DNA from 3 places in the Aquaspirillum soli genome. Region 3 is predicted to be linked to each of the others. Evidence: predicted binding sites of a transcription regulator. Region 3 holds the regulator's gene; each other region holds the start of a gene.
What was found. Region 3 encodes sigma-54, which starts transcription at its own class of promoters, with help from an activator protein. Its sites were predicted from a motif close to CTGGCACGCTTCATGCTT; they were not measured.
Positions count from the first base shown of each region.

Region 1: glnK (P-II family nitrogen regulator) is a predicted target of sigma-54. The motif match lies at 1,428-1,445, and genes of this name have one in related genera.
Region 2: glnL (nitrogen regulation protein NR(II)) is a predicted target of sigma-54. The motif match lies at 1,711-1,728, and genes of this name have one in related genera.

Region 1 covers NZ_BAAGTM010000014.1:12,430-17,122, reverse strand. Annotated here, with positions in the region: gene ACYVJG_RS10815 (ammonium transporter) at 1-988, opposite strand, end outside; gene glnK (P-II family nitrogen regulator) at 1,017-1,355, opposite strand; gene ACYVJG_RS10805 (accessory factor UbiK family protein) at 1,751-2,032, shown strand; gene ACYVJG_RS10800 (YifB family Mg chelatase-like AAA ATPase) at 2,037-3,527, shown strand; gene ACYVJG_RS10795 (TlyA family RNA methyltransferase) at 3,553-4,329, shown strand; gene ACYVJG_RS10790 (pseudouridine synthase) at 4,322-4,693, shown strand, end outside.
Region 2 covers NZ_BAAGTM010000009.1:91,901-96,593, forward strand. Annotated here, with positions in the region: gene glnA (glutamate--ammonia ligase) at 1-1,149, shown strand, start outside; gene glnL (nitrogen regulation protein NR(II)) at 1,758-2,855, shown strand; gene ntrC (nitrogen regulation protein NR(I)) at 2,852-4,261, shown strand; gene ACYVJG_RS09355 (hypothetical protein) at 4,343-4,693, shown strand, end outside.
Region 3 covers NZ_BAAGTM010000019.1:28,609-33,301, forward strand. Annotated here, with positions in the region: gene kdsC (3-deoxy-manno-octulosonate-8-phosphatase KdsC) at 1-43, shown strand, start outside; gene lptC (LPS export ABC transporter periplasmic protein LptC) at 47-637, shown strand; gene lptA (lipopolysaccharide transport periplasmic protein LptA) at 615-1,136, shown strand; gene lptB (LPS export ABC transporter ATP-binding protein) at 1,133-1,864, shown strand; gene ACYVJG_RS11890 (RNA polymerase factor sigma-54) at 1,879-3,324, shown strand; gene hpf (ribosome hibernation-promoting factor, HPF/YfiA family) at 3,549-3,869, shown strand; gene ptsN (PTS IIA-like nitrogen regulatory protein PtsN) at 4,018-4,470, shown strand; gene hprK (HPr(Ser) kinase/phosphatase) at 4,473-4,693, shown strand, end outside.

The sequences.
Region 1 (4,693 bases), on a different contig from region 3:
ACATCCATGCCACAGCAGCAGCGCCCGCAGCAATTTGTGTCACCAACATGGCCATCCCTGCGCGGCCATTGGCTTCTAAAGCCGAACCAGCGTTGAAACCAAACCAACCGACCCACAACATCGAAGCACCAATCAGGGTCAACACCAAGTTGTGGGGAGGCATAGCTTCGCGGCCAAAACCAACCCGTTTGCCGAGAACAAAGGCTGCCACCAAACCCGCTACACCGGCGTTGATGTGCACCACAGTACCGCCAGCAAAGTCCAACACGCCATCAGCAAACATCCAACCCGTTGGCTCCCACACCCAGTGCGCCACAGGGACATATACCGCAAACATCCAGATCACCACGAACACCAACATCGACGAGAATTTCATCCGCTCAGCAAATGCACCTGTAATCAGTGCACATGTGATGATGGCAAAGGTCATTTGGAACACAACAAACACCGACTCAGGGATATTGGCCCCGGCTGTGCCAGACAGCGCATTCAGCGATACACCATTTAAGAATGCTTTATCCAAACCACCGATGAAACCATTCCCTGGGGTAAGCGCTAAGCTGTAACCAAAGGCAAACCACAACACCGTCACCACACAAGCAATGGCAAAGCTTTGCATCAGAGTGGCTAACACGTTTTTCTTCCGCACCATACCGCCGTAGAACAAAGCCAAGCCGGGGAGGGTCATAAACAACACCAACGCAGTCGCAACCAACATCCAAGCGGTGTTACCGGTGTCTAATTTTGGTTCTGGTGCCGGTGGTGCCGCTTCAGCGGCAGGCGCAGCGTCGGCGGGGGCAGCAGCAGGTGTAGCAACAGCAGCAGCGGGGGCTTCAGGCGCCACAGCGGCTGGTGCTTCAGTTGCCGCCGCAGGGGCTTCGGCAGTGGCAGCCGCTACCGGAGCAGCGGCGGTGTTTTCCTCGGCAAAGACGGGGGTGGCAAACCCAACCGCCCCTGCCAACAAGGCAGACATAAGCCATCTTTTCATGTTGTGTTCTCCCTGATTCGCAAAACTGTTAGATGGCATCCGGCCCGGTTTCACCGGTGCGGATCCGTACCACTTGTTCGAGTTCAAAGACAAAGATTTTGCCGTCGCCGATTTTTCCGGTATGCGCCCCTTGTTCAATGGCTTCCAAGGCTTGATCTAACAACTCATCGCGGATGGCAATCTCAATTTTGACTTTCGGCAGAAAATCCACCACATATTCCGCACCACGGTACAGCTCGGTATGACCTTTTTGCCGTCCAAACCCTTTAACCTCGGTAACGGTCACGCCTTGCACGCCAACAGCGGCGAGGGCTTCGCGGACCTCATCCAATTTGAAAGGTTTAATAATGGCAGAGATGAGTTTCATGACTGACTCCTTGCAGTGAACCCGAATGGACATTGTGTGTAAGGGCTGCCCCTTTTGTGACTGTCTTGCCTTAGGCATGAATCATGCCAGTTTATTTATTACTTAATAAACAAAGACTTGTTAATTGATGATGAAGGCTGTGCCATTTTGTCATGCGGAACAGCAAGCCCCGAATCACAGCATCGACCATTTATCACGCACTATATTGGTGCGAGGTGCTGAAATTATGCGCTTTGAGCGCACTACCGCCATGACGTCCGCGCTGTGCTTTGGCGTATCAAGCCACACGAATACGTCCCTGCCAGCAATTTTGCAAAAGTTATGCAGCAAGAATTTTGCTACACTTGCTGGTATCTCGTTTTCTTTGTTTCTCAGCCTGTTAGAAAGGGCCAACCATGTTGACGCAAAAACTCTTTGAAGAAATTAGCCAGAAGGTCAGCGAAACACTGGCCAACAGTCCGGTGAAAGATGTTGAGAAAAATATGCGGGCCATGTTGGGCGCCACTTTTAGCAAAATGGATTTGGTGACCCGTGAAGAATTTGAAGTACAACAAGAAGTCCTTGCCCATACCCGCGCCACCCTCACGCGTCTAGAACAACGCATTGCTGAGTTAGAGGCGCAACTGGCCACTGCACAGCCAACAACCAATCCCCCGCCGACGACCTCTCAGGAGTAATCCCATGCGCTTGGCCGTGGTTCACAGTCGGGCGCAAGCAGGCATTCACGCCCCCTCTGTTCAAGTTGAAGTGCATCTCGCCAATGGTTTGCCTTCGTTTACCTTGGTTGGTTTGCCAGATACCGAAGTTCGAGAAAGCCGAGATCGGGTACGAGCGGCAATCCAAACCTCTGGCTTTGATTTCCCTGCGGCTCGACTCACGGTCAATCTGGCACCAGCGGATTTACCCAAAAGCTCTGGGCGCTTTGACCTAGCGATTGCTCTCGGTATTCTGGTGGCTTCGGGTCAATTACCCGATACGCCTTTGGCCGATTGTGAATTTGCTGGTGAGTTGGGATTGACGGGCGAACTGCGCCCCATCCGAGGGGCAATTCCTGCTGCGTTCGGTGCAGCCAAAGCCAAGCGGCGTTTGGTGTTGCCCAGTTCATCTGCCGCCGAAGCCGCCCTCGCCGATCAGGCACCGGTGTTTGCTGCGGACACCTTAAAACAGGTGTGTGATTTTCTAGCAGGGCATCAACCGCTGCCATTTGCTCAAGCCTGCGCCCAAGGTGAACGTGAGCACTATCCCGATTTAGCCGATGTTCGAGGCCAATTTGCCGCACGGCGTGCCCTCGAAGTCGCGGCGGCAGGTCGCCACAGCCTATTGCTAATTGGCCCCCCTGGTACCGGAAAATCGATGTTAGCCAGCCGCCTGCCTAGCATTTTGCCGCCACTCGATGCACACAGCGCACTGGAAGCCGCAGCAATTCAATCGCTCTCCCCCTCCGGTTTTGATGTGAAACGCTTTGGTTTACGCAGTTTCCGTGCGCCCCATCACTCGATCTCGGCAGCGGCGTTAGTCGGTGGAGGATCCGATCCACGGCCGGGGGAAATCAGCCTCGCTCATCATGGCGTCTTATTTTTAGATGAGTTGCCCGAGTTTGACCGCCGCGTGTTAGAAGTGCTGCGCGAACCTTTAGAAACTGGCAAAGTGTTGATTTCACGCGCAGCCCGCCAAGCAGAATTTCCAGCACAATTCCAATTAGTCGCCGCGATGAACCCCTGCCCCTGCGGCTATTTAGGACATGCCACCCGCGCTTGCACCTGCACGCCGGAACAAGTGAGCCGTTATCGAGCGCGGTTATCTGGCCCGCTCTTAGATCGCATTGATTTGGCCATTGAAGTGCCAAGCGTGCCACCAGAAGCCCTCAGCAGTCGCGCCAATGGCAGCAGCAGTGAAGAGGTGCGACAGCGCGTCGAGCAAGCATGGCAATCACAGCTTACTCGGCAAGGGAAATCAAACAGCGAATTACACGGCAACGATCTCGATCAACATTGCGCTTTAAGCGATAACTGTCGTGAGTTTTTAAATGATGCAGCGCGACGATTAGATTTATCGGCTCGTGCCTACCATCGCATTTTACGCGTGGCGCGTACCTTGGCCGATCTGGAGTTACACCGCGATATCGACCGTCGCCATCTTGCCGAGGCCATCCAATACCGCCGCCGTTTATAATTGCTGCTTTGAACGAGGCCGGGTTATGGAACGAGCAGATAAGGTGTTGGTAGAACGAGGGCTGGCGACTACCCGCAGTGCTGCCCAACGCTTGATTGATGAAGGGCGGGTCTGGCTGAGAGTGGGACAGGCAGCAGACAAATTGATTGATAAAGCCAGCAGTAAAGTGCCAGCCACAGCAGAACTGGTGGTGCAAGCCAGTGAAGCCGACCGCTATGTCTCGCGGGGCGGTTTGAAATTGGCTGGTGCCTTGGCGCATTGTGGCCTTGTTGTGACTGGCTATGCCGCGTTAGATGTCGGTATTTCCACTGGCGGTTTTACCGATTGTTTGTTGCAACAGGGTGCCAAACAGGTAGTCGGGATTGATGTAGGACATGGTCAACTGGCAGCACGGTTATTGGCCGATCCCCGCGTCACGCTGTTTGAAGGTGTCAATGCACGAGCCCCTGACGAGGCGGCGTTAATCGCAGCGAACGGCGGTCAACGCTTTGACATTGCGGTATGTGATGTATCGTTTATTTCCTTAACCTTAGTGCTACCGGCCATTGCGCGGTTGCTGCACCCTGATGCCATCGCTTTACTGCTGGTGAAACCTCAATTTGAGGTCGGGCGGGAAGGGTTGGGTGGGGGTGGAATTGTACGCAATACCAATTTATACCCACAGGTTGAGCAGAAAATCCGACAATGTGCGGCTGAACACGGTTTGCATTGTGTCGATTATTTCGCCAGCCCCATTGCCGGCGGCGATGGCAATCGTGAATTTTTCCTCTACGCTCGTCGGATACAGGCTGAAAATGTTTGATAAAACCCCTCCTAACTCAGAATCCATCCGCTTATCTAAACTGATGGCCCAACGTGGTTTGTGTTCACGCCGTGAAGCAGACAGTTATATCGCCAAAGGGTGGGTCAAGGTGGATGGCGTTGTGGTGAATGAACTTGGCAGTCGCGTTTTGCCACACCAAAAAATCGAACTGCAACGGGCCGCCCAAGAAGCACAAGCCTCGCGCGTGACGTTTTTACTCAATAAACCCGTTGGCTATGTCTCTGCCCAAGCCGAGGATGGCTATCAGCCTGCTGTGGTTTTATTACGACCGGAAAACCGTTGGGCAGAAGACCAAGCCCCTGTTCGTTTCCAACGCGATCATCTACGTGGCCTTGCCCCTGCT
Region 2 (4,693 bases), on a different contig from region 3:
ATGACATGTGATGTGGTCGATCCTGCTGATGGCAAAGGCTACGACCGTTGCCCACGTTCGATTGCCAAACGCGCTGAAGCCTATCTGAAAGCCTCTGGCTTGGGCGATACCGCTTTCTTTGGCCCAGAACCTGAATTCTTTATTTTCGACAGCGTGACATGGGGCGTGGATATGTCCGGCTGTCACCTCAAGATCGAAGCACAAGAAGCTGCATGGTCTTCTAGCGAGAAATACGAAGGCGGCAACACCGGCCACCGTCCTCGCGTGAAAGGCGGCTACTTCCCAGTGCCTCCAGTCGATTCTTCGCAAGACTTGCGTTCTGCGATGGTGTTGACTTTGGAAGAAATGGGCGTGCCAGTTGAAGTGCACCATCACGAAGTGGCCACCGCAGGTCAGAACGAAATTGGTACCAAATTCAGCACCTTAACTCAACGTGCTGACTGGACCCAAATTCTGAAATATGTGGTACACAACGTGGCACACAGCTATGGCAAAACAGCAACCTTTATGCCTAAGCCTATCGTTGGCGACAACGGCTCGGGTATGCACGTTCACCAATCGATTTGGAAAGACGGCAAAAACTTGTTTGCTGGCGACCAATACGCAGGCCTGTCTGAAACTGCGCTGTACTACATCGGCGGTATCATCAAGCACGCTAAAGCACTGAACGCCATCACCAACCCAGGCACCAACTCCTACAAGCGTTTAGTGCCACACTACGAAGCACCGGTGAAACTGGCCTACTCGGCGAAAAACCGTTCGGCTTCCATCCGTATCCCTCACGTGGCCAGCGAAAAAGCCCGCCGTATCGAGGCACGTTTCCCTGATCCACTGGCCAACCCATACATGTGCTTCGCTGCGCTGTTGATGGCGGGTTTGGATGGTATCCAGAACAAGATTCACCCCGGCGATCCAGCAGACAAAAACCTGTACGATCTGCCACCAGAAGAAGACAAACTGATCCCAACCGTATGTGCTTCGTTGGAAGAAGCACTGGATGCGTTGGACAAAGACCGCGAGTTCTTGACTCGTGGTGGTGTGTTCTCGAACGAATTCATTGACGCTTACATCGAATTGAAGATGCAAGAAGTCAACCTGAACCGTATGACTACCACACCTGTTGAATTTGATCTGTACTACTCGCTGTAATCCTTAGTTCGATCAAATTAAGCTAAAAAAGGCGGTGGCAACACCGCCTTTTTGCATGGGTTTGCATAAAAAACCGTTATGATAGTGGCTAAATCCATTGATTTGAGGGGATATCTGTGTTGCGTCTTTTGTTACTGGGCGGCAGCAGCATGAGGCTAGGTACGCCAGCATGGTTACACAACGTTTATCAGCCCACCCACACCACAATATCTCACCCCTACGCTTTCGATTATCGCGTTCCCTCCGCTTCACCCCGTATCAACACGGCTCATCCCCCACCCTCCCAGATCAGCACCTTCAATCACGCTTGTCTGCCTGTTCAAACAGCATGACACCATCAACAACAGGCCCAACAATACGCGCCGATTGTCCTTAAAGAACAGCCATGCCAAGCAACAAGCATTGCGCCGGTACACCACGATTCGCGGCCATCCACCGCATCAACAGGCGATTGCACACGACATGACTGGATTTGCTTGAATTTAACGCACCAAAACAGTGCAAAAGCTTGCTTCTTTTTTGGACGATACGCGCCGTATCGGGACATCCTCTGGTAAAAAAATGGCCTGCTTATTGCTTTATCGTGTTCGATAAAGGAGCGCACTGCGATGAACGCCCGTCAAGACAACCCGCTAAACCGTCAATTTTGTGGTTTTGAACTGCTCGATACTGCCCTGATTGCTGTCGATCAGGCCGGAGCCCTACGTTATGTCAACCCTGCTGCAGAAAACCTGCTTGCGCTTGGCTGTCGTGAATTACTACGACACCAACTCCACACCCTCTTTGTCGATAGCCGGCGTCTGTTGAATGGCTTAAAAACGGCCATCGGTAACAACGTCAGTTTTACCGAACACGACCTCGAGCTCGACACCTGCCAACAACAACATCTTCATGTGTTGTGCACCATCACCCCTATTGAACATCCGCAGTGTGCTGCGCTGATTGAGCTGCGGCCCGTGGAACAACATTTACGAATTGCCAATGAGGAACGCCTGTTAATCCAACAACAAGCCAACCGTGAGCTAATCCGTAATTTGGCACATGAAATTAAAAACCCTTTGGGTGGGATACGCGGTGCAGCACAATTATTGGCCTTGGAGTTGGCAGAACGACCCGAACTGCGCGAATACCTTGATGTGATTACCCAAGAGGCGTTGCGGCTACAGTCACTCGTTGATCGTTTACTCACCCCTAGCCGCAAACATCAACAAGTCGAGGTCAATATTCATGAAGTGTTAGAACGAGTGCGTAGTGTGGTCTTGGCAGAATATCCGCATGGACTGAGTTTAGAGCGCGACTACGATACCAGTTTGCCACCTCTGCTTGCAGATAAGGAACAATTGATCCAAGTGGTATTAAACATTGTCCGCAATGGCGTACAAGCGATGCACGGGGTGGGTGATATTGTGTTGCGTACCCGTGTCGCACGACAAGTCACTCTTGCCCGCAAACGTTATCAATTGGCATTGCAATTACAGATTATCGATAACGGCCCCGGCATTCCCGCCGAGCTAAAAGACCATATTTTTTATCCGTTGGTCACTGGCCGAGCCGAGGGCACAGGCCTTGGCCTGACATTGGCACAAACCTATGTCCACCAACATCAAGGGGCCATCGACTTTGAGTCACGCCCCGGTTACACCTGTTTTACTGTGTTACTACCTTTTGCCAGCAAACCGAATAACGGGGGAGAAAAAACACCATGACCCATCCTGTTTGGATTATTGATGATGATAAGTCTATACGCTGGGTGCTCGAAAAAGCACTCAGTCGGGCAGGGATTCAATTTGAAAGTTTCAGCAGTGCTGATGACGCCCTCAATGCCATGTACGACCGTGTGCCACGGGTGATCGTCAGCGATATCCGCATGCCCGGCACCGATGGCTTAAAGTTTCTTGCCAAAGTGAAAGGTGAGTATCCAGAGCTGCCGGTGATTGTGATGACCGCTCATTCGGATCTGGATTCAGCCGTCGCCGCCTTTCAGGGCGGGGCTTTTGAGTATTTACCCAAACCCTTTGACATTGATCATGCGGTGCAACTGGTAGAACGCGCTTTAACCGAAGCCAACCGCGCCGGACAAGAGCAAGATGATAGCAGTCCCGCCCAAGTGATTCTGGGTCAGGCACCGGCGATGCAAGATGTGTTCCGCGCCATTGGCCGTTTAGCGCAATCGTCAGTCACGGTGTTGATTACCGGCGAATCGGGCTCGGGCAAAGAATTGGTTGCACATGCTTTGCATCAGCATTCCACCCGCGCTAACCGACCCTTTATCGCCATCAACACCGCTGCCATTCCTCGCGATTTATTAGAAAGCGAGCTGTTCGGCCATGAACGTGGTTCCTTCACCGGCGCCAGCACCCAACGCCGTGGCCGTTTTGAAGAGGCCGAAGGGGGCACACTGTTTTTAGATGAAATCGGTGATATGCCGACCGAGCTACAAACTCGCCTGTTACGGGTGTTGTCTGATGGCCAGTTTTATCGTGTTGGGGGTCATACTCCGATTAAGGCCAATGTACGGGTCATTGCTGCCACCCATCAAAATCTTGAAGAACGGGTCAAAGCAGGTTTATTTCGGGAAGATTTATTTCACCGATTGAATGTGATCCGCCTACGCCTGCCGCCGCTGCGAGAGCGTACGGAAGATATTCCCCTGCTGGCACGCCACTTTTTACAAAAGAGCGCGCAGAGTTTGGGGGTGGAAGCGAAACGCTTATCCGATGCCGCATTAGAAGTGATGAAAAGCGCACCGTTCCACGGCAATGTGCGCCAGCTAGAAAATCTGTGTCATTGGTTAACGGTGATGGCACCCGGGCAAACCGTAGAAGTTGGCGACTTACCACCCGAGTTTCGCGATGAACCACCCTCTGGCGTGGTTCAACATCATGGAGATTGGCTCAGTGCCTTGGCTGCTTTGGCAGAAGCCCGTCTCAAACGCGGCGAGACCAATATTATTGATGACCTCAGCCGCAGTTTTGAAGCAGCGTTGATTCGTGTAGCCTTGCAACACACCGGCGGCCGACGTGTTGAAGCTGCCCATTTACTTGGCTTTGGTCGCAACACATTAACGCGAAAAATCCACGAATTACACCTCGACGACGGCCACGACGACTAGGGCACAGCGCAGGCCCCCCTGCGCTGTCTGCCTGTTCTTTGTTATGCTGGAGGTTTGTTTGCTCTGTGCGGAATTCTCTCCATGCCAATGTGTTCAGGGGCCAGTCTGCTACTGGCAGATCGTGCACTTGTCCTTACTTTTCCAATTTTTGAAGGCTCACAGCTGATTCATTTGTCACGTCAGCGTGATATCCAAGCACAAGATTGGTATTCCACTGATCATCTTGCCCATCATATTTCCGCTTTACTCGACCAAGCCTATCAAGTGGGCGCTCAACCACCGTCTTTAGTCTATCCCTTGCTACCTGCCGATTGGGTGGCCAGTCATACCAATCAAAGCCGTATCCAACTCAATCACCCGACAGCCCTCGATGGGGAAACATTCAAACAGGCTTATGATGGTGCCGCGCCTCATCCTTTGACACCCCATAGC
Region 3 (4,693 bases):
GCAAGGTACGCTCGACCACGCACTCGCCCCCTATTTGGCCTAAATCATGTTACAAGCCTCGCCGCGTCTTTTTCCTTTGTTGTTGGTTGCCCTACTCGCCGCCATCACCTTTGGCTTAGAAAGCTTGATTGGATGGTTGGCGATCAGCCCACCGCCAAACAGTCCCAACACCGAGGCATATCGGATTGAAGACTTTCGCGCCAGTGAATTTGGCATAGATGGACAGTTGATCCAACGCTTAGATGGCAAGGCAATATGGCAATTTCCACAACAAAATGTCGTTTACTTCACTGCGCCACACTATCGCCGCTTTGAACAGGGTAAATTGATCGGTGAATTAACCGCACAACAAGCGCAGTATCACACTGAACAAAAAACTGCTGAATTTAGGGGGGCTACGCGTCTTGTGCGCCATGCCCACGCCGGTCGTCCCGAGGCAATCTTAGAAACCCAAGCGTTAGAAGTCGATGTTGAAAAACGGGTCGCCCGTTCCAAACAGCAGTCGGTGTTCCGTCAAGCTGGCTCAACTGTCGAATCCGCTGGTTTTATCTACCATGATGCCACAGGACAAGTCAGCCTTTCTTCACGTCCCCAATCGCGGGTAAAGATCATCCATGAACCGAAACCTTCCCCTTAAACTCGGCCAACTGCTTTGTCTGGCGGCCTGTTTCACCAGTGCGGCAGCATGGGCAGAAAAGGCTGACCGCACGCAACCGATTACCATCGAAGCCGATAGCGCCAATTTAGATCAACAAAAAGGTCAAATGGTGTATGAAGGCAATGTGATTTTGACGCAGGGCAGTCTTTTACTCAAAGCCAGCAAAATCGTGGCAACGGATAAAGGCAATGGTCAACAACAAGCCACTGCCGTCGGTAGCCCTGCTTATTTTAAGCAACGCCTAGATGCCAAAGACGGGCAGGCAGCAGAATGGGTTGAGGGCCAAGCCAAACGGATCGATTACGACAGCAGCAGCGAAGAGGTGCGCCTCGTCGAACAAGCCCGTATTAAGCGTGGCCAAGACAGCGCCGTCGGCCATAGCATCACCTATCACGGCAAAACCGAAGTCTTTCAGGTCAATGGCGGTGGCAAAAATGGCCGCGTTACCGTGATCTTGCAGCCAAAGAGTAAGCCATGACCCCTCAGAGTGTGCTTTCTGTGCGCCACCTACGCAAAACATATAAAAAGCGAACGGTGGTGCAGGATGTATCTTTAGACATCAAAAGTGGTGAGGTAGTTGGCTTGCTGGGCCCCAATGGGGCTGGAAAAACCACCAGTTTTTATATGATTGTCGGTTTGGTGGCGGCGGATGCCGGACATATTTTCTTAGATGATCGCGACATCAGCACCTTGGCCATGCACCAACGCGCCCGTCTTGGCCTTGGTTATTTGCCACAAGAGGCCTCGATTTTTCGCAAAATGACCGTCGAAGAGAATATCTTGGCGATTTTGCAAATTGCCGGCGGCCACCACAAAGACAATCATGCCCAGCTCGATTTACTGATGGAAGATCTCAACATCAGCCATCTGCGTGAACACAGTGCGCTGTCTTTATCTGGCGGCGAACGGCGACGGGTTGAAATTGCGCGTGTCCTCGCGACACGACCACGCTTTATTTTGTTGGATGAACCGTTTGCTGGGGTCGATCCGATTGCGGTGATTGATATTCAAAAAATCATCAGCTATCTCAAAAGCCGTGGCATTGGTGTCCTGATCACCGATCACAATGTACGCGAGACACTGCGAATCTGTGATCACGCCTACATCATCAGCAATGGCAGCGTTTTAGCCGCCGGCTTACCGCAACAGCTCGTTGATAATGAAGAAGTCCGCCGTGTCTATCTAGGCGAGCATTTCCACCTCTAGGAATCTGGCCCTTGATGAAGCAAAGTTTACAACTCAAACTCAGCCAACAACTGACGCTCACCCCACAGTTACAACAGTCTATTCGTCTGTTACAGCTGTCAACGGTTGAGTTACAACAAGAAATCGAGCAGTTCTTGTTACAAAACCCGATGTTGGAACGAGTTGATGAGTATGAAGCCCCGAGCGACATCGAACCGGCACACCCACCACACGACGCTGTCAACGAACCCTCAGACACCAATCACGACAGTCCCAAAGAAGATCTGAGCGAGACACATCTCGAATTGGATTATGGGGGGGACTGGGGTAACAGCAGTGGTTTACCTCGTGATGAAGATGAAGACTTCGACCCTCATGGCCGATTGTGTCACGAGCCAACTTTACGCGAACATCTGTTAAGCCAATTAGCCGAGCATGTCTTAAGCGCACGCGACCGCGCCATTGTCACCTTGCTCATTGAAGCCTTAAATGAACAAGGCTATTTAGAAGACAGTCTAGACCACCTCGCTGCCGAGTTGTCAGAAGAACTCGCCACCGAAGCGGATGAACTACTGGGTGAGTTACAAGTTGGGCTGTCTCTGTTGCAACAATTTGAACCAGCGGGGGTTGGCGCACGCAATTTGCATGAATCAATGCGTTTACAGTTGCAAGCACAGCCCCATTCAGCGATTCGTAATTTAGCTCTTGAAATCAGCCAACAACATCTCAATCTGTTAGCTAACAGGGATTTTTCCCGCCTGCGCAAGCTCACCGGACAAGATGACCACGCCCTGAAAGCCGCGCAGCAGCTCATTGCCAGTTTGAATCCTTACCCTGCCGCGGGTTTTGGTGGAGAAGAAACGCGTTATGTTGCTGCTGATATTGTGGTTCAAAAACAAGGCGCAGCATGGGTCGCACGTCTTAATTCAGCCGCGATGCCACGCTTGCGCGTCAACAGCCTCTACGCCAATCTCCTCAAACAACAACGCGAAAGTGGAAATGCCCTAAATGGCCAGCTACAAGAAGCACGCTGGCTGGTGCGTAATATCCGCCAACGTTTTGACACCATTCTCCGCGTGGCAGAAGCCATTGTGATCCGGCAACAAGCTTTTTTTGAACATGGCGAAGAAGCGATGTTGCCCTTGGTGCTACGAGAAATTGCCGAAGAACTCGGCTTGCACGAATCAACAATTTCTCGCGTAACCTCACAAAAGTTTTTATTGTGTCCGCGTGGACTCTTTGAATTGAAATACTTTTTTGGTAGTGGCCTTGAAACAGACAGTGGAGAGAGTTGCTCTGCCACGGCGATCAAGGCAAGATTAAAGAAACTGATACAGGCAGAAGACCCGAAAAAGCCGCTGTCAGATAATACACTGGCCGAGTTACTGTCTCGTGAAGGGATACAAGTTGCGCGGCGTACGGTGGCAAAATATCGTGAGGCCTTGCATTTACCACCAGCCAACCAACGTAAAGCACTCTAGTGTGCGGTATACCCAAGGTTTATATTGATTTGGTAAAGGAAGTCTCGGCTTCCAATGGCTCGCAACCATTACTGCGCTACCCGTGGCAAGTCCGTTCGGTAACGATGGCGCTGTGTCTGGAAGGGTTCCAGACGCAGTCGGGAAAGTCAGGCCTGCTACGCTGCTTATAGCAACAGGAACAAAACATTGCGTACAGCCACGCATTTTTTGGAAAGCAAAAGGACATGAACCTTAACATCAGCGGCAACCATCTTGAGGTCACTCCCGCCCTGCGCGACTACATCGTGTCCAAACTCGACCGTATCACTCGTCACGTTGATAACGTGATCGCGGTGAACGTGATTCTGTCGGTGGAGAAATTGGATCAGAAAGTCGGTGCAAGCTTGCACTTGAAAGGGAAAGATATCCATGTCGAAGCCACCCACAGCGATATGTACGCTGCCATTGATGCGATGGCGGACAAACTTGATCGCCAAGTGTTGAAACACAAAGAAAAAATCACCGAGCACCATGCCGAGCGGCCAGTGATGGATTCCTCTGTGTAAGCCCTGATTTAACGGTCAATTCTTAGGTGCCGGTCTAGTCTGCCGCACCATGACAAGCGGGAACTCTGAGTTCCCGCTTTGCCTATGCGCTGCCAATCCCTGAAAACCGGCGTACAATCCAGCAGTTTTTCTGATTCGGATGTTCGTAATGAGCCTTATCGCCAAGATTCTGCCAAGCGACCACATCGTGCTTGACCTTGATGTGGCAAGCAAAAAGCGGGTTTTTGAGCAAGTGGGAATTCTGTTTGAAAATAGCCACGGCATTGCCCGTAGCGAGGTTTTTGACAGCCTCTTTGCTCGCGAAAAACTCGGCTCAACCGGTTTAGGACAAGGTGTAGCTATTCCACATGGCCGCGCCAAGGGATTGAAAGAAGCCGCCGGCGCTTTCGTGCGTTTGAAAACGCCTATCCCATTCGATGCTCCTGATGGCAAACCGGTGCAAAACTTATTTGTTTTGTTAGTACCGGAACAAGCCACTGACTTACATCTGCAAGTCCTCTCCGAATTAGCCCAACTGTTTAGCAGTCGCCAGCTACGTGAGGCACTGTTGGCAGCGGACTCTCCCACTACGGCTTATCAGCTCCTCACAGAACGACGTTAACCATGCCCAGTATTACCGTTCGCAAGCTATACCAAGATAACTGTCAAAAACTGAATTTGGCTTGGGTTGCTGGTGCCTCGGGAACTGACAACCGAATTAGCAATGATGAACAGCGGCCAACCCTTGCTCTAGTTGGACATATCAATCTCATCCACCCCAATCGAATCCAAGTTTTTGGGGTTGCTGAAATTGATTACCTCAACCGGCTCTCGGCCGACGATGC